Regions from separate parts of the Marinobacter apostichopi genome, predicted to be linked through region 1. Evidence: predicted binding sites of a transcription regulator. Region 1 holds the regulator's gene; the other holds the start of a gene.
What was found. Region 1 encodes sigma-54, which starts transcription at its own class of promoters, with help from an activator protein. Its sites were predicted from a motif close to ANTGGCATNNANNTTGCTNT; they were not measured.
Positions count from the first base shown of each region.

Region 2: flgB (flagellar basal body rod protein FlgB) is a predicted target of sigma-54. The motif match lies at 10,526-10,545, and genes of this name have one in related genera.

Region 1 covers NZ_AP028070.1:2,626,757-2,638,804, reverse strand. Annotated here, with positions in the region: gene yjgA (ribosome biogenesis factor YjgA) at 1-148, opposite strand, end outside; gene mgtE (magnesium transporter) at 181-1,542, opposite strand; gene QUE89_RS12120 (HPr family phosphocarrier protein) at 1,670-1,939, opposite strand; gene rapZ (RNase adapter RapZ) at 1,947-2,831, opposite strand; gene ptsN (PTS IIA-like nitrogen regulatory protein PtsN) at 2,869-3,339, opposite strand; gene hpf (ribosome hibernation promoting factor) at 3,426-3,734, opposite strand; gene QUE89_RS12100 (RNA polymerase factor sigma-54) at 3,846-5,372, opposite strand; gene lptB (LPS export ABC transporter ATP-binding protein) at 5,535-6,260, opposite strand; gene lptA (lipopolysaccharide transport periplasmic protein LptA) at 6,238-6,792, opposite strand; gene lptC (LPS export ABC transporter periplasmic protein LptC) at 6,776-7,426, opposite strand; gene QUE89_RS12080 (KdsC family phosphatase) at 7,423-7,992, opposite strand; gene QUE89_RS12075 (KpsF/GutQ family sugar-phosphate isomerase) at 7,992-8,972, opposite strand; gene QUE89_RS12070 (ABC transporter ATP-binding protein) at 9,252-10,064, shown strand; gene mlaE (lipid asymmetry maintenance ABC transporter permease subunit MlaE) at 10,106-10,843, shown strand; gene mlaD (outer membrane lipid asymmetry maintenance protein MlaD) at 10,878-11,327, shown strand; gene QUE89_RS12055 (MlaC/ttg2D family ABC transporter substrate-binding protein) at 11,377-12,030, shown strand; gene QUE89_RS12050 (STAS domain-containing protein) at 12,027-12,048, shown strand, end outside.
Region 2 covers NZ_AP028070.1:1,619,280-1,631,327, forward strand. Annotated here, with positions in the region: gene QUE89_RS07490 (ABC transporter permease) at 1-271, opposite strand, end outside; gene QUE89_RS07495 (Fe(3+) ABC transporter substrate-binding protein) at 420-1,436, opposite strand; gene QUE89_RS07500 (PilZ domain-containing protein) at 1,619-1,897, shown strand; gene QUE89_RS07505 (hypothetical protein) at 1,899-2,471, shown strand; gene QUE89_RS07510 (cyclic di-GMP phosphodiesterase) at 2,648-3,955, shown strand; gene QUE89_RS07515 (organic solvent ABC transporter permease) at 3,945-5,063, opposite strand; gene QUE89_RS07520 (ABC transporter ATP-binding protein) at 5,328-6,278, shown strand; gene QUE89_RS07525 (ABC transporter permease) at 6,275-7,048, shown strand; gene queF (NADPH-dependent 7-cyano-7-deazaguanine reductase QueF) at 7,063-7,881, shown strand; gene QUE89_RS07535 (adenylate/guanylate cyclase domain-containing protein) at 7,933-9,360, opposite strand; gene QUE89_RS07540 (Mpo1-like protein) at 9,362-9,673, opposite strand; gene QUE89_RS07545 (nitroreductase family protein) at 9,817-10,371, shown strand; gene flgB (flagellar basal body rod protein FlgB) at 10,611-11,009, shown strand; gene flgC (flagellar basal body rod protein FlgC) at 11,044-11,493, shown strand; gene QUE89_RS07560 (flagellar hook assembly protein FlgD) at 11,512-12,048, shown strand, end outside.

The DNA of each region.
Region 1 (12,048 bases):
TCTCGCTGATAGGTAGGGTCTCGAGCTGGTCATTGCTCAGATCAAGCATGCGTTTACCGAGATCCTGTAGGGCGTGCATTTCCCGTTTGAGCTGAGATTTGCTCTTGCCAAATTCGTCTTCGTCGTCGTACTGGTCGTGCTGAGTCATGGTAAATCCAGTGATGTTCGGTAGTGCGTCGGTTACGCGTAAAATATCGTGGCGAGGCCAAGAAAAGACATAAAGCCAACCACATCGGTAACCGTTGTCAGAATAACGCTGCCTGCTAACGCCGGGTCAATGTTGCGTGATTTCAGGAACAGCGGTAACACCGTTCCCACCAGCGCCGCAGCCACCAGGTTAATGATCAATGCCGCTGCTATGATGGCGCCAATGAGTATGTCCTGGAACCAGGTAGCGGCTGCCGTAGCAACGACCAGTGCCCAGAATACACCATTGAGGGCGCCAGACATGAATTCCCGATTCAGCAGCCAGCCCACATTGGCTCCGCTTATCTGGCCTACGGCCATGCCTCGAATCACCAGAGTCAGGGTCTGACTACCGGCGATGCCACCCATGCTCGCCACAATAGGCATCAGAACGGCCAGTGCCACCACCTTGGTGATGGTTTCTTCAAACAGGCCAATAACCCCTGAGGCAATGAAAGCGGTGATCAGGTTAATGCCAAGCCATACTGCCCGACGACGCGTGGTTTTCCAGACCGGTGCAAAGGTGTCTTCGTCTTCATCGAGACCAGCCATACTCATCAGCGAGTGATCGGCGTCTTCACGAATAACATCGACCACGTCATCGATGGTGATCCGGCCCAGCAGTCTGCCGTCTTCGTTCACCACCGGTGCCGAGATCAGGTCGTAGCGCTCGAACAGGGTGGCTACCTTGGTGTCGGACAGGGTGACCGGGATGGGTTCGATGTCGGTGTCCATCACTTCCCGCACCGTGGATGCCGGGTTGGATACCAGCATCTTGGTGATCGGCAACATGCCGATAAACTCGTCCCGTCGGCTGACCACAATCAGACTGTCGGTCATGGGGGGCAGCGAACGGTGTCGGCGCAGGTAGCGCAGTACAACGTCGATACTGATGTCCGGACGCACCGTGATGGTGTCGGTGTTCATCAGGCCGCCGGCCGTGTCTTCCGGATAGGAAAGCACTTCCTCGACGCGCTGGCGATCCTGCTCGTCCATGGTGTCCAGGACTTCCTGGATCACTGTATCCGGCAGCTGCTGGAGCAAGTCAGCGAGATCGTCTGACTCAAAATCCTCGATAATATCCGCCAGTTCCTGGGCGTTTAGCTGGCTCAGGAAGTAGCCACGAATATCGTCGCTGAGATACTGGAGAACTTCCCCTTCCAGCTGCTTATCAACCAGATTCCAGAGCAGGGCGCGCTGACGGGGAGGGGAAGACTCCAGCAGGTGGGCGATATCACTGGGGCTAAGGCCGCCATTCAGAATTCGGGCAACCTGTTTCAGGGCACCACTGTCCAGGGCCTCGCTCAGGGAGCGGAGCCTTTGGCGGGCCTGGCTTTTTTCCAGAATATCGGTCATGGATCACCCACAGTCAGAAAACGCCTGTATTATAGCGGAGTTAGGGCGTATAGGTCAGGAAGAGTTGTAGGTGAATCCCGCAGAGAACAACGCAGAAGGGTAGAGGGAAGAATGAGACAACGGAAGGCTATTCGCCCTCGCCAAAATAGTCGTTGATCAACGTTGTCAGTGCTTCGATGGCGGCCTCTTCGTCCGGCCCGTCGGCAATCAGTTCCACGTCTGTGCCCTGGCTGGCCGCCAGCATCATTACCTGCATGATGTTCTTGGCGTCCACATCCCGACCCTTGCCGTTGATTCGTACGCTGCTGTCGAACTCTGAGGCCGTGGCAACCAGCTTGGCGGTTGCCCGGGCATGCAGTCCCAGTTTGTTGATGATGGTGATGGGGCGACGAATCATGATGGGCTCAGATCTCTCCGCGAGTTTGCAGATGCGGTAGTTCGGTGTGCCGGACCTGAACATTGGTGTAGCTGTTACGGAAATGCGCGCAAAGCTGTTCGCTGACGTATACCGAGCGGTGCTGGCCGCCGGTGCATCCGATGGAAATGGTCATGTAGCTGCGATTGCTGTCGGCGAAAGAGGGCAGCCAGGATTCCAGAAAGGCTATCAGGTCATCAATCATCTTGCGGCTGGCCGGTTCTTTCTCCAGAAAGTCGATTACCGGCTGGTCAGTGCCGACGAATTTGCGCAAGCTGGTGTCCCAGTAGGGGTTAGGCAAGCAGCGGACGTCGAAGACGTAGTCGGAATCCAGCGGAACCCCGTGCTTGAACCCGAACGACTGGAACAGTAGCGCCAACTCCTGGTCTTTCCGGCCAACCACGCGCTGCTTCACCATATCCCGCAACTCGTACATGGACATGCCGGTGGTGTTCACATATAGGTCGGACAGCTTGGACAAAGGCTCCAGCAGTTTCTTTTCGTTGGTGATGGCCTCACGAAGCGAGGTCTTGTCATCGCTCAGGGGGTGCTTGCGCCGGGTGGCGTGGAAGCGCTGGAGCAGTGACTGTTCGTCGGCATCGAGAAAAATGACCTCAACGGTGACACCGGTGTTCTGAAGCTGGCGGTAAATGTCTTCAAAGTTGGCCAGCTCGGCAGAGAGGTTGCGGGCGTCGATGCTGACTGCCATCTTACTGAGACGCCCAGGCGAGCTCTTGGTGGTTGCCTCATGGGTGAGCGGGAACAGCAGGCCAATGGGAAGATTATCGATGCAGTAGTAACCGAGGTCCTCAAGGACGTGCAGTGCCGTACTCTTACCGGAGCCGGACCTGCCACTTACGATAATCAGTTTCATACGCTCACACTCTCCAATACCGTCTCCAGAATTTGGCTTACTCGGTCGCCGCCGTCATACGCTTGTATAGTGTTGCGGCATCCTCGCACTGGCGAAGCCGGTCGCAGAATGCGCGTTCATTGAATTTTTCCGCCAACTGGCTCAGCAGTTCCAGATGCTCGCTGGTGGCCTCTTTGGGCACGACCAGGGCAAACACCAGATCGACAGGTTGGTTGTCGATGGCATCAAACTCAATGCTCTCTTCCAGCGTCAGCAAAACGCCCACCACATGATCAAGCCCTTCCAGCCGACAGTGGGGAATGGCAATGCCTTGGCCAATGCCGGTGCTGCCCAGACGCTCCCGCCCAATCAGATTATTGAAAATCTGAGTCTCGCTGAGAGTGCCGTTATGCTGGTGAATCTGTTCGGCGATGAATTCCAACACCCGCTTTTTACTGGAAGCGGGGACCCGGCACTGGGTCAGCTCTGGCGCAAGAATGTTATCGATGGTTAAGGATGTGTCGCTCATGAATCGACTGCAATTCCGTAAAAAAAAGGCTGCGGCAGGTTAACCTTGCCGCAGCGCGATGAGATGACATGCACGATAACTGGCGTCTAGCGACCGCCGTTGCCGTGCATCCGGTCTACATTCTTTTCCTTGTGCTTGAGGATCTGGCGGTCCAGTTTGTCAATCAGCCCGTCGATGGCCGCATACATGTCCTCGTTTTCTGCCTTTGCGTGTATATCACCACCAACCACGTGCAACGTCGCTTCTGCCATTTGACGAACTTTCTCCACTTGCAAAGTGACCTGGCAATTACTGATGTGGTCAAAGTGGCGTTCAAGTTTCTCAAATTTTTCCGAGACGTAATCCTTCAGTGCGGGAGTCAGTTCTACGTGGTGGCCTGAAATGTTGAGTTGCATAGGCGTCTCCTGTTGTCATCGTGCCGGCCCAGACGGGTCGGGCTGAGGGCTGGCGCGCACTGCGCCGCCAAAGTTTGGTCTGGGGGAGCCCCCTGTGAGGGCAGGGCTCTCCTAAACCAGTCTTTTTCGCTCATTCGAGGGTGGAATATGCATGGCCTCCCGGTACTTGGCTACCGTCCGCCGCGCCACCTTGATTCCTTGATCCCCTAGCATGGCCGCAATTTTGCTATCGCTCAACGGCTTTTTCGGCGTTTCCGCTGCGATCAGTTTCTTGATCATTGCACGGATAGCGGTCGATGAACATTCCCCGCCTTCATCCGTACTGACATGACTCGAGAAAAAATACTTCAGCTCAAAGATGCCCCGGGGCGTATGCATGTATTTTTGTGTCGTGACCCGGGAAATGGTCGACTCGTGCATCTCCACCGCCTGCGCAATATCCGACAGGATCAAGGGTTTCATGGCTTCTTCACCGTGATCCAGAAAGCCCTGCTGGTGTTCAACGATTCGGGTAGCCACCTTAAGCAAGGTTTCGTTACGGCTTTGCAGGCTCTTGATAAACCATTTGGCTTCCTGCAGCTGATCACGCAGGTAGGTGTTGTCGGCACTGCTGTCTGCGCGCCTTATAAGAGAAGCATAGCCTGCATTGACGCGGATGCGTGGTGCAATTTCAGGATTTAACTCAACTCGCCACCGGCCGTTGTGTTTGCGCACGATGACATCCGGAATCACGTAATCAGGCTCGGCGCGATCGATCACGTCTCCGGGCCGTGGGTTCAGGCCAGTGATGAGGGCCAGAACCTCCCGCAATTGATCTTCTTTGAGCCGGCTGCGCCGCAGTAATTGCGCGTAGTCGCGGTTACCCAGCAGATTGATGTAGTGGGTGATCACCAGTCGGGCCTGGGACAGCCAGGGTGTTTCTGGCGGTAACTGGTTCAGCTGGATCAGCAGGCATTCCTGCAAGTCACGGGCAAAAACGCCGGGGGGGTCGAAATGCTGCAGGCGGTGCAGCACCGCTTCAACCTCGTCCAGTTCAACCGGGTCTTCATCCGCATCATCTTGCAGCCCGGCGTGGATGTCCTCAGGTGGGCTGGTCAGGTAACCCCGTTCGTCCACGGCATCCATCAGGGCATGGGCAATGGCCTGGTCCCGCTCGCTCAACGGAGTCAGGTTCAGCTGCCACTCAAGGTGGTCCTGCAGGGTTTCCGTGGGTGAGTTGCGGGTCTCGAAATCGTGATCGTTTTCGTCGTCATTGCGCGCGGAGGTCGCCGGCGCTGACTGATAGATATCGTCCCACGCGGTGTCGACCGGCAGATCGTCGGGGATGGTATCCGGAATCTCATTCTCCGATGACCAGTCGGGCCCGTTTTCGGACTCGTCCCAGTCCGGGGTGGTCTCTGGAGCCGGTTCCGAGGCTGTTTCGCTGGCTGGCTCGTCGTGACTGTTGCTGTCGTCGGTCGACTGGGATTCCGCCTGGTCGTCGTCCTCGGAGGTTTCCAGCATGGGATTGGATTCCAGCGCCTGCTGAATTTCCTGCTGAAGATCCAGGGTGGATAGCTGCAGAAGCCGGATCGCCTGTTGCAGCTGGGGTGTCATGGTCAGACTTTGACCCAGCTTTAACTGTAAGGAGGCTTTCATAACCATGGTTCAGGATCCGTCACTCGTCAGCACTCTGCGTTGCGGTCTGTTCAATAAAAAAGTCGTTATGTGGCCGTCACTTGCCGACATCCCAAAAGAGCCTAGCAAGTTCTTTGCCGAGTTTACTTGCTCAAAGTCACCAACACAATCGGATGCTTGGCGTCACAGTCTGAATTCATTGCCCAGGTAGACTTCTTTCACCTGCTGGTTGGCCAGGATGGTTTCAGAATTTCCGGACGCAATAATGTGACCACCGGAGACAATGTAGGCGGTCTCACAAATGTCCAGGGTTTCCCGCACGTTGTGGTCGGTGATCAGCACACCGATGCCCTTGTCCCGGAGGTGGCGGATGATGTGCTTGATATCGCTCACCGAGATCGGGTCGACCCCGGCAAAGGGTTCGTCCAGCAGGATAAACGCGGGCTCCATGGCCAGGGCGCGGGCGATCTCGACACGACGGCGTTCACCGCCGGACAGGGCCATACCCACGCTGTCGCGAATGTGGGTAATGTGAAACTCTTCAAGAAGCTCTTCCAGCTTGTTTACCCGTTCGGTCCGGCTCAAGCCCTTGCGGGTCTCCAGGATGGCCATGATGTTGTCACGAACGGTCAGTTTGCGAAACACCGAGGCTTCCTGGGGCAGGTATCCGATACCCTTGCGGGCGCGGCCATGCATCGGCAGTGGTGTGATGTCCTGGCTGTCGATAGTGATGCGGCCCCGATCAGCAGGCACCAGCCCGACAATCATGTAAAAGCAGGTGGTCTTGCCGGCCCCGTTGGGACCGAGAAGACCAACGATTTCGCCGCTGCGGATCTCCAGCGAAACGTCAATCACCACCTTTTTGTGTTTGTAGCTTTTTGCCAGGTTACTGGCTCTGAGAACTGCCATCGGATCCCTGTTTGCTTTTGGTACTGCGTGGCTGGATGACCATTTCGACACGGCCGCTACCAGTATTCGTGTCGCCACCCTGCGCGGTTACAACCCGGCGGACGGTATCATAATGAATGACGTCGCCCCGGAACAGGTTGCCATTCTGCTCAATGATGGCATCCCTTTCAAAGGTCAGTTGGTCTTCGCTGGCGGACCAGGTGATGTTGAGGGCACGGGCGTCGGTTTCACCCTCGCCGTCCCGGGTTGGCTGCTGGTAGCGGGCCGGCTGGCCGGAGGCCTCAATGCGGCTCAGGCCATTGGCATCCCGGAACAGCACCACGCGCTCTGCGTCGAGCCGGGTTTTTCCCTGCACTAGCTGGACGTCTCCGGTGTAGGTGGCTATGCCCTTGGTGTCGTCCAATCGGGCGTTATCGGCGCTCACGGTGATCGGGGCGTCGGAATCCAGGTTGAACGCGGTGGCAGGCCCGCTGACGGTCAGTGCCAGCGTGACAGCCAGCAGCGTGAGACATCGGTTATTGACCAGTTTCATAGCGTCCTTCCACCTGAGATTTAAGTTCGAGGGTTCGGTCGTCAATCCAGGCTTTCATGCCTTTCGCCCGGGTGACGCCAATTTGATCGGTGATGGTAACCGGTGCGTCGGTGTACACGGTGCCCTGGTCGTTATCCAGGGTCAGGCTGGTGGTTGTCATCGTGGCTTTGCGTTCGCCAATGGTCCGGATAACCCGCACGTGGTCGGTCAGATAAAGCACACCTTCATTTTGCAACAGGCTGCCATTCTCCGACTCGACAATCCAGGGTTCCGTTTCTGGCTGACCGAAGAGCTTGGCGCGGGGTTCTTTCATGGTGGCTACATTGCCTTCCTCGAACTGTTCGATTCGAGGGCTGGTGAACTGGATTTTCAGGTCGCCGTTTTCGTCATAGGACGTGTACTGGCCATTGACGACAAAGCCATCGGGTTCGGCCTTGCCTCGAAGTTTCGCTGCATCGTCTTGAATCCTGGTGGGTTCGTCACTGCGCCATAACAGAAACAGTGTTGCGGCAATCGTGCCGCCGAGGGCCAGGGTGCGCAGCCACGGACGGTCTGATAGCGTAAGCAGCGCGATCAGGCCGTCTTTGGTCTCGCCATTGTTGTTGCTGCGCTGATCCTTGGAACTGGCACTCATGTGTCGGGCTCCAGATAGCTCGCTAGGGCGGCGCCGAGCTTACCCTGAGCCGTCAGCAACAAATCACTGACTTCACGCACGGCGCCGCTGCCACCGGCGGCCTGGGTGCAATAGTCGGCGTGTTCGCGTACCAGCCAATAGCCGTTGGGCACGGTCAAGCCAAGCCCGGCAAAACGGATGGCCGGCAGGTCTGGCAGGTCGTCGCCCATGTAGGCGATTGCATCGGCGGGCAGGTCCATGGCGCTGAGCAGTTCCTGCAGCGCGACGCGTTTATCCTCGCGACCCTGCATCAGGTGGGGAATGCCCAGATCCCGCATCCGTTTTTCGGTGAGGGGCGACTTTCGGCCGGTGATCACGGCGACATCGATGCCCGCCGCCATTAGCTGTTTCATGCCCAGGCCGTCGAGGATGTTGAAGGCTTTGAGCTCATCGCCATTGGCGCTGAAATAGAGTCTGCCATCACTCATGATGCCGTCGACATCAAACGCAATCAGGCGGATCCCGGCGGCTTTGGTCAGGAGTTCCCGTGGCCAGTTCGCGGCTAGCGGGCTGATCGGGTCTGACATCAGATCACTCCAGCCCGAAGCAGATCGTGCATGTTGATAGCGCCCACCAAGCTGCCGCTCTGGTCGGTCACCGGCAGCGCGTTGATTTTCATTTCTTCCATGATGTTCAGGGCTTCCGCCGCCAGGTGTTCGGCCTGAATGGTTTTGCCGTTGGGGGTCATGACGTGTTCGATTGCGGTGGTGTGTACGTCGACATTCTTATCAAGCGTGCGACGCAGGTCGCCGTCGGTAAAGACGCCGGTCAGCTTGCCGGATGCATCCAGTACCGTGGTCATGCCCAGTCCTTTGCGAGAAATTTCCAGCAGGGCGCCGCTGAGGGTGGTGCCTTCAGGGACTTTTGGAATGCGGTCCCCGGTGTGCATGATGTCGGAGACTCTAAGCAGAAGCCTACGCCCGAGCGTGCCGCCGGGGTGCGAGAATGCAAAATCTTCTTTACTGAAGCCGCGCGCCTCCAGCAGGGCGACCGCGAGAGCGTCTCCCATGACCAGCGTGGCTGTGGTGCTAGAGGTGGGCGCCAGGCCTAGCGGGCAGGCCTCGGTTTCAACGCTCACGTCCAGGTTGGCCACCGCTTCCCTGGCCAATACCGAATCCGGGTTGCCGGTCATGCTGATCAGCGGAGCGTCCATACGCTTGATCAGCGGCAGAATGGTAACCACCTCGCTGGTGTTGCCGCTGTTGGATATGGCAATGACTACGTCCTGGCTGGTAATCATGCCCAGGTCACCGTGGCTGGCTTCGCCGGGATGCACGAAAAACGACGGGGTGCCGGTACTCGCCAGGGTTGCCGCAATCTTGTTACCAATGTGCCCGGATTTGCCCATGCCGGTGACCACGACCCGGCCCTTGCAGGCCATGATTACCTCGCACGCCTTGATGAAATGGTGATCAATGCGTCCTTCCAGGGCATCAATAGCATCACGTTCGATACGGATGGCTTGAAGCGCGGAAGTGCGAAAGTCCTTTGAGCTCTGTTCAGTCATCGGGATTAGGGCCTGGTCTGCTTGGGTGAACATGGTTATCAATGCATTGCACAGTGCCTGATTCTGGGGCAATGCCGCTGAAGTTACAGCGGAGTATATCATTTTCAATCAGAGACGCCGTGGGTTACAGGATGCGTTACAGAAAGTTCAGTGAAACTGATCAACGTGTTCATGCTTTTTCGGCTTGGACCGATTGAGCTTCAAGCTTCCTTGGCATAATGTAGCCGCACTTTTTAGTCGCACTTTCACAGGGTGGGGTTACGCACAAAGGGTAGGGTTATGGACAGTCCCGCATACATATCATTGAGAGATGTTGTATTTTCCCGTTCAGGGCGTCGAGTTCTGGATGGCGTAACTCTGGACATACCGCGCGGTAAAATCACCGCCATCATGGGGCCCAGTGGCACCGGTAAGACCACGGTGTTGCGGCTGATAGGTGGTCAGCTGCGACCTGATTCCGGCAGCGTCAGTCTTGATGGTCACGACGTGCCAAACCTGAAGCGCGGCGCGCTGTACAAGCTGCGGGAAAAGATTGGCATGTTGTTCCAGAGCGGGGCCCTGTTTACTGATCTCAATGTGTACGAGAACGTGGCGTTCCCTCTGCGAGTGCACACCTCGCTGCCTGAAGACATGATTCACGATATCGTGCTGATGAAACTGGAAGCGGTGGGCCTGCGCGGCGCTCGGGCATTAATGCCGTCAGAGTTGTCCGGCGGGATGACCCGGCGAGTTGCGCTGGCACGCAGTATTGCCCTGGACCCGGAGCTGATCATGTACGACGAGCCTTTCGCCGGTCAGGATCCGATCACCATGGGCGTATTGGTAAAGCTGATCCGGGACCTTAACAGTTCTATGGGCCTGACCAGTGTGCTGGTGTCCCATGATGTGCCGGAATCCCTCAGCATCTGTCATCACGCCTGCATCATTGCTGATGGCAAGGTGATCGGCGAGGGCACGCCGGACGAAATCCGGGCTCATCCGTCCGAGCAGATCCAGCAGTTCCTGCGCGGTCAACCCGATGGACCGGTGCCGTTTCACTATCCTGCCGGTCCCGCTGGCGCTGATTATGGGCTCCCCGGGGAGGCTTCTTGATCGATCGAATTGTGGCGTTGGGCCGTTGGGGGCTGACAACCATGTCGGCACTCGGTCGCTCAGGGCAGTTCCTGGCGGGCGTTGTGGTGGGTGTCCCGAGACCGAGCATCGGGTTTCCGCTGTTGATCAAGCAGCTATACGCCGTGGGTGTTCTGTCGCTGGCGATTATTATCGTGTCCGGTCTTTTCATTGGCATGGTGTTGGGGTTGCAGGGCTACACCATCCTTAGCGACTACGGCTCCGAGGCGGCCATTGGCCAGATGATTGCTCTGACACTGGTGCGTGAGCTGGGACCGGTGGTAACAGCACTGCTTTTTGCGGGGCGCGCCGGGTCTGCCCTGACAGCCGAAATCGGTCTGATGAAAGCGACTGAACAATTGTCGAGCATGGAGATGATGGGGGTCGACCCATTACGGAGGGTCATTGCGCCGAGGCTTTGGGCCGGTTTCATTGCCATGCCGGTGCTGGCCATTATCTTTTCGGCGGTGGGAATATGGGGCGGAATGCTCGTAGGTGTCGATTGGCTCGGCGTTTTTGAGGGTTCGTTCTGGGGTAATATGCAGTCATCTGTGGACTTCGTGGATGACGTGCTCAACGGCGTGATCAAAAGCGTGGTGTTCGGTTTCGTCTGCACCTGGATTGCGGTCTACCAGGGTTACGACTGTGTACCGACTTCCGCAGGTATCAGCTCGGCGACGACGAAAACCGTGGTGTATTCGTCGCTGGCAGTTCTGGCGCTGGATTTTGTGTTGACCGCCGTGATGTTTGGCGACTTTTGAACGTACGACTGACAGAAAGGTAGGTGGAGCGGTGATAACCCAGAGAACAACGGAAGTCATAGTCGGAGTGTTTATGGTTGCCGGACTGGCGGCGCTGCTGTTTCTCGCTCTGCAGGTCAGTGGCCTGACGCCCAAATCGGCTGAAGGTACGTATACGGTGTATGCCAACTTCAATGATACCGGAGGGCTGGCACCCAGAGGGCGGGTTTCAATGGCCGGGGTTACGGTCGGCACTATCGAGTCTATCAGCCTGAATAAAAAGACGTTTCAGGCAAAAGTGACGATGTCGATCAGTGCGGATATTGATACCATTCCGTCAGACAGTTCGGCAGTAATACGTACATCGGGCCTGCTCGGTGAACAGTACATTGATATATCCGTTGGGGGAGAGATGGAGTCGTTGGCAGACGGCGACACCTTTTACTCCACTCAGTCGGCCATGAATCTGGAGCGGCTGATCAGTAATTTTGCTTCCGGCCGATGACGGGCCGATGAGTAGGACCGCAGGGAACTGGTTTTCAAAGGAGATTGTAATGCTTTTGGTGAAACAACGTTTGTTTTTGCTGTTTGTATTGGCCGCCTTCGTGGTGGGATCCGCTCATGCCGGAGCCGCTGAGGACCTTAAGGCCTACGTAGATCAGAATACCCAGCGTCTGGTTGAAAAGCTGAATGCCGAGCGCGGTCTGTACGATGAAGATCCCGAAGCGTTTTACGCCAGTATGGACGAGTCTTTGCGGGACTTTGTCGATTTTCGCCGGATCGCTGCCCGGGTGATGGGTAGGTACGCTCGCCAGACCACTCCGGAGCAGCGTAATGAATTCGTGGTCAAGTTTAAGCGCAGCTTGTTTGATAGTTACGCTAAAGCTCTGGTGGAAGCTGATAAGTTCAGCATCGAGGTTAAGGAAGCGGTTATTAACCCGCAGGATGCAGGTCGCGCCTCGGTTCAGATGGAGGTGATCAGTGCGTCAGGTACCCGCTACCCGGTGACCTACTCCATGTACAAGAACGGCGATGGTCAGTGGATGATGGAGAATGTCATTGTCGAAGGTGTGAACATCGGTCTTGCCTTCCGCGATCGGTTTGCCCAGGAAATGGAAGAACACCGCGGCCAGGTTCAAGTTGTAATTGACGGCTGGGGTGACGCGGTGAAATCCCTGAACCTGGATAAGGAAGTCGACAAGTCGTGACCGCTGTCGTGGCCTCAA
Region 2 (12,048 bases), 1.0 Mb from region 1:
CCCAGGCAGACGATAACCCGATGACCAGAGTCAATGCGCCCACGCCAAGCATCAACTGCAGTGTGGTTGAGAGGTAGCGGGGTAGGGTGGTATCCAGCAGGTGAGGCCAGATATTCTCTTCCGGGAAAAAGGCGAGGAAGATTACTGAGAGTACCGGCAGCGCTACGATCGTGGTCGTCAGGAAGGCGGCAATGAGCCAGTGCCGAGAGGTGCGTTTCGCCAGCAGGGGTTCGGTTAACCCTGGGTCAACTCTGCTAACGGCCTCGGTCATAGCGGTCCTGCGATTAGTACGAAATGAGAATGGCTGCCGATTGTAGACAGCTGAGGTGCTGCCTGCAATGGACAGACGTTGCTCACCACGATTAACAGGGGGCTATGAGAGCCGGCGTCGAACTTGGGCGACGCCGGCCCGGTTCCGGTTACTCGCCGTCGTAATCGACGCGGTCAACCAGCTTTACGACCGCGTTGCGGTTATTTGCAATTTCCTGCAGGGACAGCTGATCCGGGTTGATCTCGCCCCACTCAGCGACCAGGCCAGACGGTTGAACGTCAGGATTTGCCGGGTACTCGGTGTTGGCTTCCGCATAGATGCGCTGAGCTTCAGCCGACGACAGGAATTCCATCAGTTTGATGGCATTGTCACGATTTGGCGCGCTCTTGGTTAGCGCAATACCGCTGATGTTCACGTGGGTGCCACGACCCTCGGCATTTGGGAACACCAGTCGAACTTGCTCGGCAATGGCGCGCTGGTTCTCGTCCTGCAGCATGTTGCCGTAGTAATAGCTGTTGCCGATGGAAATGTCGCACACGCCCTCAGCAATCGCTTTGATCTGGTCACGGTCGCCGCCCTGGGGCTTGCGGGCGAGATTATCCTTCAGGCCTTCCAGCCAGGCTTTGGTGTCTGCTTCACCGTGATGAGCCAGCATCGAGGAGAACAGCGCGATATTGTATGGATGCTTGCCACTCCGTGTGCAGATGCGGTCATTCCACTTGTCATCGGCCAATTGCTCATAGGTGGTGATTTCGCCTTCTTCAACACGCTCCCTGGAGGTGAAGATCAGACGACCCCTGGTGGTCAGTGCGAACCACTTACCTTCGGGATGACGAAGGTTTTCAGGAATGTTCTCGTTAAGAACGTCATTTTCGACGCCCTGAACAAGATCGCGCTCAACCAGCTCGTTAATGCGGGAGATATCTACCGTCATCACCACGTCAGCAGGACTGTTGCGCCCTTCACGCTCCAGCCGCTCGGCCAGGCCTTTTTTCGCAAAGACGACATTCGCATCGATACCCGTTTCCTGCTCAAAGGCGTTCAGGAGTGGTTCCAGAAGATAGGCCTGGCGATAGGAGTAGATATTGACGTCGCCCTCGGCGGAAGCGGCGAGGGGCAGCGCAGTCAAAGTCATGGCTGCAGCAGCTGCGAGCTTCATGTGCATGGTCGTATCCTTGTGGCAAGATAATGTGGCTGTGTTAAGCGTAAGTGCACTTGGAATTAAAACGTCAACCATTCTCATTTGTATTGGTTCAGTAGTCAATATTATCGGTGGTCTATTTAACTGAAAATGGTGTTATGCTTCGGAAGACTATAAAAACTATGTAAAAAGTAGTGGGCAAGCCGATGACAGGGATCGACAGAAGAGAGTACATCCGCACTGCGATGAGCGCCAAAGTAAAGGTGGTACATCCGGAATTGGGTGAATTTACGTTTTCCACCCGGGACATTTCGGATGGTGGCGTGTTTATTATTGTTGATGCTCAGCCGTTCGAGCCAAGCATAGGTGATACTGTGACCGTTCAGGTCCAGGGCCTTCCGGTGCCTGCTCCGGTGCTTGAAATGGTGGTGGTGCGAAGAACCAATGACGGCCTGGGACTGCAGTTCGAACTCAGGGGCGCTTAGCATGAAAGGGCTGTGCCTGATGCTTGTCGCCGCCGTCAGCTCCGGTTGTGCTTCCTATCACTCCCATTATGCAATGTTTCCTGCCGAGAATTCTGCAGGAGAACCCCGTCAAATCCGACTGTCATGGCAAAGCGCCGATTACCCGAGCTGGTGGTTTGTCAGTGACAAGGCCACTGCAATTCGGGTTGAAACCCAATGCAGTGAGCGGGTGTGGAGGTTGCGAGACAGCGCTGATCCCCAAGCCGGAGAGTGTGGCACAGGTATCCGCGCGTGCGGTGAGGTCGGCCAGGACCTGCACGCGCCGAGTGGCAAATTGGCTACAGATGGCGTGCGCTGCATGGTGGCGGAACCCTCCGATCCTCAGGCCAGAGTTGCAGAAATTGGGGGCAGCCTTGACCTTCTCGTTTCCTGTGTTCCGGCTTCCACGACGGTGAAGGCAGGTGACGAAGAACGTAACCTTGACTACCTGCGGGCCTCTCCGGTTCCTTATACCGTGTATGTCCGAAAAGCGCCGCGTGGCTCCCTTCGCGCTAAAATGCCGGAATTTGATGGCTCGGTGTGTGACGCAAAGTGACACATTTTGACGTTACCGTGTGACCGTCATCACACTCCTACATTTTGTTTCCTTCTGAGTTAAAACGTTACCCTTCGTCGCTCTCTGGTTACTTCGTGCTACCAAACTGTTATGGACTCTGTTGGTCACTCCGCCAAAATGGTAACCATCGAAAAGTTTCCGTATTGAGGTGACCTGTGGGCGTCCAGCAAAAGAAAATTGCGGTGCATGATCTGGAAGTGGGCATGTTTGTGTCTGATCTGGATAAGCCCTGGCACCAGACTCCTTTCCCCATCCAGGGATTTCATGTCCGGTCCCAAGACGATGTTCGGGCCCTGGCCTCACACTGCAAGTGGGTGATAGTCGACGTTACCGAAGTGCGAGGTGAGCGGGAGTCCACTGAAGGCGGGGCTCCCCGTTTTGGCCGCAAATCTGGTCGCCGCGGCCAGGGCCGTGATGTCCTGCAGTTGCCGCCGCTGACGATCCGTGAGCCGGTTCGCTACGAAGAATTGACCACCCTGAAAAAAGAGGCCAAAGCGTCAAAACGTCTTCTGGACGATGCGGATATTGCGCTTCATCGGCTATTCGACACGTTGAGGGTCAACGGAGTGGTTGATCTCAAGCCTATTGCCGAAGTCACCAGCAAGATGGTGAGTAGCGTGGTGCGTCAACCTGATGCCTTACTGTTGCTGAGTCGAACGCGTCAGCATGACGATTATGTCTACCGGCATGCCCTGAACACATCCGTATGGGCTCTGGTGTGCGGTCGACACCTGGGGCTCAACGAAGGCCTTATGAACCACCTCGGGCTGGGCTGCCTCCTGTCGCAGGTGGGTAAGAGTGCATTGTCAAAAGAGCTTCTGAGTCGGGAAGGTCAGTTGGATGCCAGCGAATACGCCCAGTATCGAGAGTACGTAGACAAGGGGGTGGAGATGCTCTCCGACAGCGGCCTGTCTCGGGCTGTCCTGAGCGTTGTTCAGGGACATCGTGAGCGCCATAACGGCTCTGGTTTCCCGGAAGGTGTCCGTGGTGACCGCATTCCGCTACTGGCCAAGATTGCGGGTATCGCCGAATTTTTTGAATCCCTGATTGGCCCCAGAGAAGCTGCCGTGCCGGTCACGCCGGACAAGGCCGTCGCGCTGTTGTATGAAATGAGGAACATCGAGTTTCAGGATGATCTGGTGGAGAACTTCATTCAGTCCATTGGCATCTACCCAACGGGCAGCCTGGTGGAACTCTCGGACGGACAGCGTGGCATGGTGATGTCACATTCCCCGGAGCGCCGCTTGTGGCCGCGCATTATGTTGATGACCGACAGCGACAGCAATCCGTTGAAGTCGGCTAAGATCATCGACCTTGCCCGGTACAATGAAACCAGGGCGGCTGATGAGGCCGTTACCATTCGGGAGTGCCTACCCCACGGCACGGAAGACCTGGATCCGTCGCGTTATGACGTGACCGGAGCGGACTCTCGCTGGAGCTTGAACCGTTTGATCAGCGGATGACTACCCGCAACTGTTTGCGAATCCATCGATAAGTATCTTCCGGGCGGAAACTGACCACCAGCTCAGACTCTCCGCCCGCGTCTCCCGCAACAAAGTAGTCGAATTCGGCTTCCTGCCAGTTGGTGGCGTGAATGGCGACCTGATCCGTTCGCGTGCTGATGGCTTCGATATTGACTATTTCCGGGGCTCCGCCAATTTTTCGAATGCGCACAGACTGCACTCCGGTATCGCTGGCCGTATGGCTGGCAACGTCCTCATCCAGGTAATAGCGGTTCGCCACCGCTGTTGTTATGGCTTTGAGTTCCCGGGAAAGATACGACTCCAGGTCATTCGCCAGTGTGTCGTCTAGAGTTCGGATGGCGTCGAGGATGCGATCACGGGTGTTTTCCAGGTCCTCTTTATAGGTAACATTCGGGTCTCGATCGCTTTCGTTTTCCGGCCGGGAAGGCGCCAGTTCTATTTCCTCCTTTGTTGGCGGTTCGTCACATAAAGAATGACCTTCCGGGTAGAAACAGATTTCTGCCAGTAACCGGTTGGCGGGTGAGACGTCCTCATCCGAACCGGTGAACGCCGCTTCGCTGACGCTGAAGTTGATCGGTTCAGGCAGGTTGGGCAGGGCAGCGTTCAGCTGGCTTAGGACCCTTTCCCGGATGTCGATGCCCTGGCCCTTAGACACGTCTCCCGTCCAGTTCAGGCTCATCAGAAATCGGGTGATATTTCTCAGTTCCGCGTTATCCAGCTGCAACTGCTCTCTGATGGTGTGAGTGCTCAAGCCTTCATCGTCGGTTGCGGGATCGGTCAGAGCTGCGCGGACACCGGGTACAAACTCCAGGAGGGTGACGTACTTCTGGGTGGGAACATCTTGAACGAGAGCCAAGTCACCGACCCAAAGGCTGAGGGTTTCGCCCGGATAATAGCGAAATTCGCCATTGGCATTGGTAGTGCCACGTTGGCTCTGGGTCTGATAGGTCAGTCCGCTGAAGCCGTTGTAATTAAGCCGGCCGACCCTGGTGTCGTTGCTGTCGGAGCCGCCGTCGTCCAGGCATCCGGTGAGGGCGAGGGTAATTACCAGGGTCGCTGACAATCGATTCAGGTGGGCAGATCTCATGGTTTGCTTCGGTTCCCGGTGCGCGGGCGTCACGCTCCAATCGAAGAGTGAGCTCGTCGTTTGTAAGTTGTTGTAACCGGATTATAGGGATGGGGTGCTGCGGATATCGGGATACTCGTCGCAGTTTCCGTTTTTGCCTCGGATTCCGACGGCGGGTTTTGCACCTTGAAATAACCCGAGCTGCCACAATCAATAGCACTCTAAACGTTGGCCCCGGTGGATGTTCCTGCCGGGGGATAAGTGCCGCGGAATTCAGGATGGTTTATGTCCCACGCTCTTGAGATTGAAGGTCTGATCAAGACCTACGGTGATGGTTTCGAAGCCCTGAAGGGAATCGACCTGTACGTCGCCGAAGGTGATTTCTTTGCATTGCTCGGACCCAACGGTGCCGGCAAATCCACCACGCTGGGGATTGTCTGTTCACTGGTTAATAAGTCCGCCGGCAAGGTTCGAGTTTTCGGCAAGGACATAGATACCCACTTGTCCGATGCCAAGCTGAACCTCGGCGTGGTGCCCCAGGAATTCAATTTCAACCAGTTTGAGAAGGTCTTCGACATTGTTACGACCCAGGCCGGCTATTACGGCATTCCGCTCAAACAGGCGTCGGTGTCGGCCGAGAAATACCTCAAGAAACTGGGTTTGTGGGAGAAGCGGGACACGCCTGCGCGTATGTTGTCCGGCGGCATGAAGCGGCGGCTGATGATTGCGCGGGCCCTGGTTCATGAGCCCAAGCTGCTGATTCTGGATGAGCCGACCGCGGGAGTGGATATCGAGCTGCGTCGATCTATGTGGGCCTTCCTTGAGGAGATGAACCGCCAGGGCACCACCATTATCCTGACCACTCACTACCTGGAGGAAGCGGAAGCCCTGTGCCGCAACATCGCCATCATTGATCACGGGCGGATTCTGAAAAACACCAGCAAGAAAGACCTGTTGCAGGAACTGAGTGTCGAGACCTTCGTGCTGGATACCGCCACACCGTTGTCATCAGCACCAGAGCTGGCGGATTTTGCCACGCGCATTGATGGGGAAGGGGCGCTGGAACTGGACGTGCAGAAGGGCCAGGGCTTGAATCAGGTATTCGTTCAGTTGGACAAGTTGGATATCAAGGTAGTCAGTATGCGAACCAAGGCCAACCGCCTCGAAGAATTGTTTATTCGTATGGTGGAGGAAAACGCCTCGGAATCAAAAAATAGCCTGGAGGGTGTCGCATGAGGGCCCAGGCGCTAGCTACCGCATTCAATACCATTGTTACCCGGGAAATCCGCCGTTTTACCCGAATCTGGGCCCAGACCCTGCTGCCGCCTGCGGTCACCATGACCCTGTACTTCATCATTTTTGGCAACCTCATTGGCTCGCGCATCGGTGAGATGGGCGGCTTCGACTACATGGCGTTTATCGTTCCTGGTCTGATCATGATGGCAGTGATCACCAACTCCTACGCCAATGTGGTGTCGTCGTTCTTCTCAATGAAGTTCCAGCGCAGCATAGAGGAACTGCTGGTTTCACCGGTTCCGAACTGGGTCATCCTGGCTGGATATGTATGCGGCGGAATGGCCCGCGGGCTTGGCATCGGCCTGATCGTCACCCTGCTGTCGCTGGCGTTTACCAGTCTGACCATTCACAGTCTGCCGATGATGGTGGTGACGGTGTTTCTGACGTCTGCGTTGTTTTCCCTTGGCGGTTTTATCAACGCCATGCTGGCCACGAAGTTCGACGACATCTCCATCGTGCCGACCTTCGTGCTGACACCGCTGACTTATTTGGGCGGTGTTTTCTACAGTATCGATATGCTGCCGGAGTTCTGGCAGGGCGTGTCCATGGCCAACCCGATTCTGTACATGGTTAATGGTTTCCGGTTTGGTATTCTCGGGGTCTCGGACGTTAATCCGTTCGTATCTCTTGGTATGATTCTGGTCTTTATTTCCCTGCTGGCGTTCATTGCCCTGAAAATGCTGGCCCGGGGCAAAGGCATCCGTCACTGATCTCAGGAAGTTTTATGGCGCTTCAAAACGCACCGCTGGGGAAGGCCAGCGAATACCCGGATCGGTACGATCCGTCTCTGCTATTTCCGGTTGCCCGGGACGAAAACCGTCGCCGGATTGGGCTGGGCGATGGTCGCTGGCCATGGTTTGGAGAAGATCTATGGCAGGCCTGGGAAGTGTCCTGGCTTCGTTTAAGTGGTGTGCCGGCAGTAGCTTGGGCGGAAATCCGATTTCCGGCCGCATCGCCGTCCATCATTGAATCCAAGTCCCTCAAGCTGTACCTGAATTCGTTCAACCAGAGCGCCTTTTCATCGCCTGAGCAGGTTGCCAAAACCATCACCGATGACCTTTCCAGCGCCTGCGGTGCCGCCGTTCAGGTTGATATGAAGAGCGTGGATGAGCCGGGTGATGCTTTTGGCAGGCCTCAGGGGTACGAGCTTATTGACGACGAGCCGGTCAGTGACGTGGTTTACGAGTATGCCCCGAAGTCGCTGAGTGCCAGCGATGAAGTCGTTACAGAGAAACTGTGTTCGCATCTCCTGAAGAGTAATTGTCCTGTGACTGGGCAGCCCGACTGGGCCACGCTCATGGTTAGCTATACTGGGCCAAAAATTGATCGGGCGGGACTGCTTAAATACGTTGTCAGTTTCCGGCAGAAGCAGGATTTCCACGAACACTGCGTGGAAACGGTGTTTACGGATCTAATGGCACAGTGCCAGCCGGAAAAGCTCATGGTATGTGCCCGCTATACACGAAGAGGCGGGTTGGATATCAATCCCTGGCGCGCCACCGAACCTGCACAGGAGAGCGGCGGCAGGCTGGTTCGTCAGTAGCGGCAGATTAAAGGAAAAGACGGGAGTGGGAGGGGCGCATTTGGAAAGATCTCAGGATGCGCCTTCTTCCTGGCGAAGCCGGTCGGCGGCATCCTCGAGGGCAGCCAGGATGGCCTCCCGTTCTTTCTCGGTCACCTTGTCCGAATCCAGGTACATGGCAAACCCATTATGCTCATGTTCGAGAAAGCTGCGGTGGGGCCCCATATCCCTGCGGAAATCGACCACTTCGTAAATGGGAACGGGTTTGCCGAAGCCCTTCACCGTAATCTCCCCTTTATCCCGGCACATGATCTTGTCTTTGATGAGCGAGAAGGTTTCGTAGGAGATCAGGATCTCACCAGGTTCGGCAAGCGATTCCAGTCGGCTGGCCAGATTCACTTCCTTGCCGATGATGGTGTAGTCCATCCGGTTTTCGGCGCCAAAGTTGCCCACAGTGGTATACCCGGTGCTAATCCCCATGCGGATCTGCAAGGGTGTCTTGATGCCCTGACTGCGCCATTTCTGACGCATGATCTTCATGTGTTTGCGCATCTCAACCGCCATTGAAACGCAGGCAAAGGCGTCCTCTCGTTGGCCACGGCTGGTGGGGTCGCCAAAGAACACCATGATCGAATCGCCGACGAATTTGTCGATGGTGCCGCCGTACTTCAGCGCCACTTCTGACATTTCGTTGAAGTAGTGGTTCAGGAGTTCTGTCAGCGCCTCCGGCTCCATTTCTTCCGACAGCTCTGTAAAACCCTTGATATCGGAAAAGAACACGGCCAGTTTCTTGCGCTGGGTTTCAAGCCGAACGTCGCGCTCACCGGTGAAAATCGATTGCCAGACCTGGGGTGACAGGTACTTGGACAGTTTGTGGGAGAGTGCGATGGATTGTTCGCGCTGATTCTGGATTTGGGTTTTGGCCAGCATCAGCGCCTGGGCCTGTTGGTGCGAATAGTAGGCAGTGAGGCAGATATAAAGGCCGGTGGCGCAAATGGCGAGAATGCTGGTCAGCAGTGGTGATTCCAGCGACTCGGAAGGCCCGACAATGGCGACGGAGGCCGCAATGGCCGCGGCCATAAAGATGCTGCCCAGAAACCATTGCCGGATGCCGCCAACGATAAGGCAGCTGAACATCAGCATCAGGACAACAGACACCGATGGTATGGCCACCAACCCGATACAACCAATAAAGGCGCCGCCAACCATGCAATCGAAAATCAGCATCTTATGACGGATACGGGGCGAGTGCTGGAGGAAGGTGCGGCGGGTCAGTGCGTGAGCGACGTGCGGCCAGGTCAGGGCGCCCGCCACCAGCCACAACAACCATTGCTCGAAGGCTCCCTGGAGCGCGCCAGTAACAATAATGACGGCAGTAGCAGTGTAGGCAAGAATCCGGCCGTTATAGTCCGGCATAGGAGGAATCACCACAGGATGATTGTGATGATCCATGGGCAATGCGCTGCTGGGGCTGCGCAGCTCCGGCGTTACGCTTACCATGCTAGAAGCGAATCCGGCCAATGAGCATATCCCTGAACATGACCCAATCGCCTGCAAGGCTGTACAGCGGATGTTTAAACGTAGCGGGTCGGTTTTTCTCAAACTTGAAATGGCCAACCCAGGCGAAGCCGTAACCAATGACCGGCACCAGCAGCAGCCACGCCAGCCTCCCGGACATTAGCGCCCAGGCTGTGACGATCAGAACCAACAGACTGCCAACGAAGTGAAGCCGACGACACGTAACGTCGCTGTGTTCTTCGAGGTAGTAAGGATAGAATTCGGAAAAGTTGTTAAACGTTTGTTGCTCACTCATGGTGCTGCTACTAAGTTGTTTTTAAATTTTTAGGTAGGCCGGACTACGACTAAAGGTTAGCAGTATTAGGTGTAACCCACAATTCACCTGAGCTCCAAACTATGACCAAGATTCCTGAAACCCTTATCCGATAGCGAGACGATATGACCGCAGTCAGCGAATTTCTGCTCAACCGGGCTTCCGAGCCAAGGCTGGAGGCACCGGCACCCGATTCTGAAACCCTGGAGCGAGCCTTTGCCTGTGCCGCCCGGGCGCCTGATCATGCACTCCTTCGCCCCTGGCGCTACCTGATCATCGAAGGCGAGGGGCTAAAGGCCCTGGGTGACCTGTTTGCGTCTACCTGTGCCAATAACAGTGACGAGCAGGCAATCGAAAAGCTGCGCAGGGCACCGCTGAGGGCGCCGATGGTTATCGTAGGAATTGCCTCTCCGACGCCCCATCCCAAGGTGCCGGAAGTTGAGCAGATTATGTCTGCAGCAGCCGGCATGAGTTTTCTGGAACTGGCCCTGCAGGAAGCCGGATTTGGTGTCATGTGGCGCACCGGGAGTCCGGCCTATCACACCCAGGTGCACCAGGGGCTGGGTCTCAGTGAGACCGAATCAATCGTCGGCTTTCTCTACACGGGTACGGTGTCGTCGGAAAAGCCTCCGGTGCCAAGGCCGGAAACCCCCGATTTTGTCCAGCACTGGAACGGCTGAGCCAGGCAGCTGATAGCGACCGCATCCCCCGGCCCGCTGGTCGGGGGAAACAGTTTGCCGCTTTCCCGAAGTAGTCATTGGTTTTGCCCCATCTTTTCAGTGCCTTCCTTGCCTCAATCCCTCGTTTCGCCGCTTCCTGGCTAGCTTTTCCAATTCTGGCATCTGCTTTGCTTTAACCCTGTCAAAGAGCACAACCGGCAATTTTGGCCGGCAGACGAGTGCAGAATTTGGGAGGCAGTATGGCAATTTCATTTGATAACGCTCTGGGAGTTCACGCTCAGGCGCTGGAAGCCCGGGTAAAGCGGGCGGAAGTGTTGGCGAACAACCTCGCCAATGCCGACACCCCGGGTTACAAGGCGCGGGACGTCGATTTCCAGGCGATGATGCAGAAAGCTCAGCAGAGCGTTTCCGGATTTGAAATGGCCAAGACGGACGATGGTCACATGGACACGTCCACAGAGTCTGCCAGCGGAGATCTGCTATACCGCACCCCGCACCAGCCATCACTGGACGGCAACACTGTTGACGCCCAGCAGGAGCAGTCCCGGTTCATGCGCAACGCCATGGATTACCAGGCCAGCTTCCAGTTTCTGAGCAGCAAATTTTCCGGGCTGACCAAAGCCATCAAGGGCGAGTAAGCCGCAGCGACGCGATTAGCGAAGGAGAGAGATCATGTCATTAGGCAGCATTTTTGACATCGCCGGGTCCGGCATGACCGCGCAGTCATTGCGGCTGAACACCACGGCTTCCAACATTGCCAATGCTGAAACCGCCAGTTCCAGTACCGAAGAAACCTACCGGGCACGCAAGCCGGTTTTTGCCGCCATCCAGCAGTCCATGCTTAACCCGGATCAGCAGAACCTTGGAATGGGCGGGCAGCAAGGTCCTGGTGCCGGTGTTCGTGTGGAGGGCGTGGTTGAGAGCCAGGCCGATCTGCAGATGCGTTATGAGCCGCAGCACCCTGCGGCCAACGAAGAGGGCTATGTGTTCTACCCGAACGTTAACGTGGTGGAAGAGATGGCCGACATGATGTCCTCCTCGCGCAGCTACCAAATGAACGTGGATATCATGAATACCGCCAAATCCATGATGCAGCGCATTCTGACGCTGGGTCAGCAGTAATCTGGTGAGGAGCACGCAATGAGCGCAATTAACGCAACAGACGCTTCCGATGTTCTGAGCCAGTACCAGCTCAAGCAACAGAGCGGTGCCGAGGGCAACAGTGAGCTCGGCAGAAACGAATTCATGGAGCTGATGCTGGCCCAGCTGAAAAATCAGAATCCGCTGGAGCCTCAGGACAACGGCGAATTTATCTCCCAGTTGGCCCAGTTCAGTTCACTGGAGGAAATGCAGAAGCTGTCCGGCAATGTTGACGATGTGGTTGGTCAGTTTCGCTCAACGCAGGCACTGCAGGCCTCGGCCATGGTCGGCAAGAGCGTGCTGGCACCGTCTCAGATTGGGGTGTTGGGGGCTGAGGGCGTGGTTGATGGAACCATTGAGGTACCGGCATCCACCGGTGGCCTGCGGCTTTCAGTTCAGAATCAGCAGGGCGAACTGGTGCGTCAGATTGACCTGGGTAGCAGTCCGGCGGGCGTGAAGTCGTTTAGCTGGGATGGCCAGGACGGCAACGGCAACCAATTGCCGCCGGGGCCTTACCGGATTGTTGCGGAAGCTTCC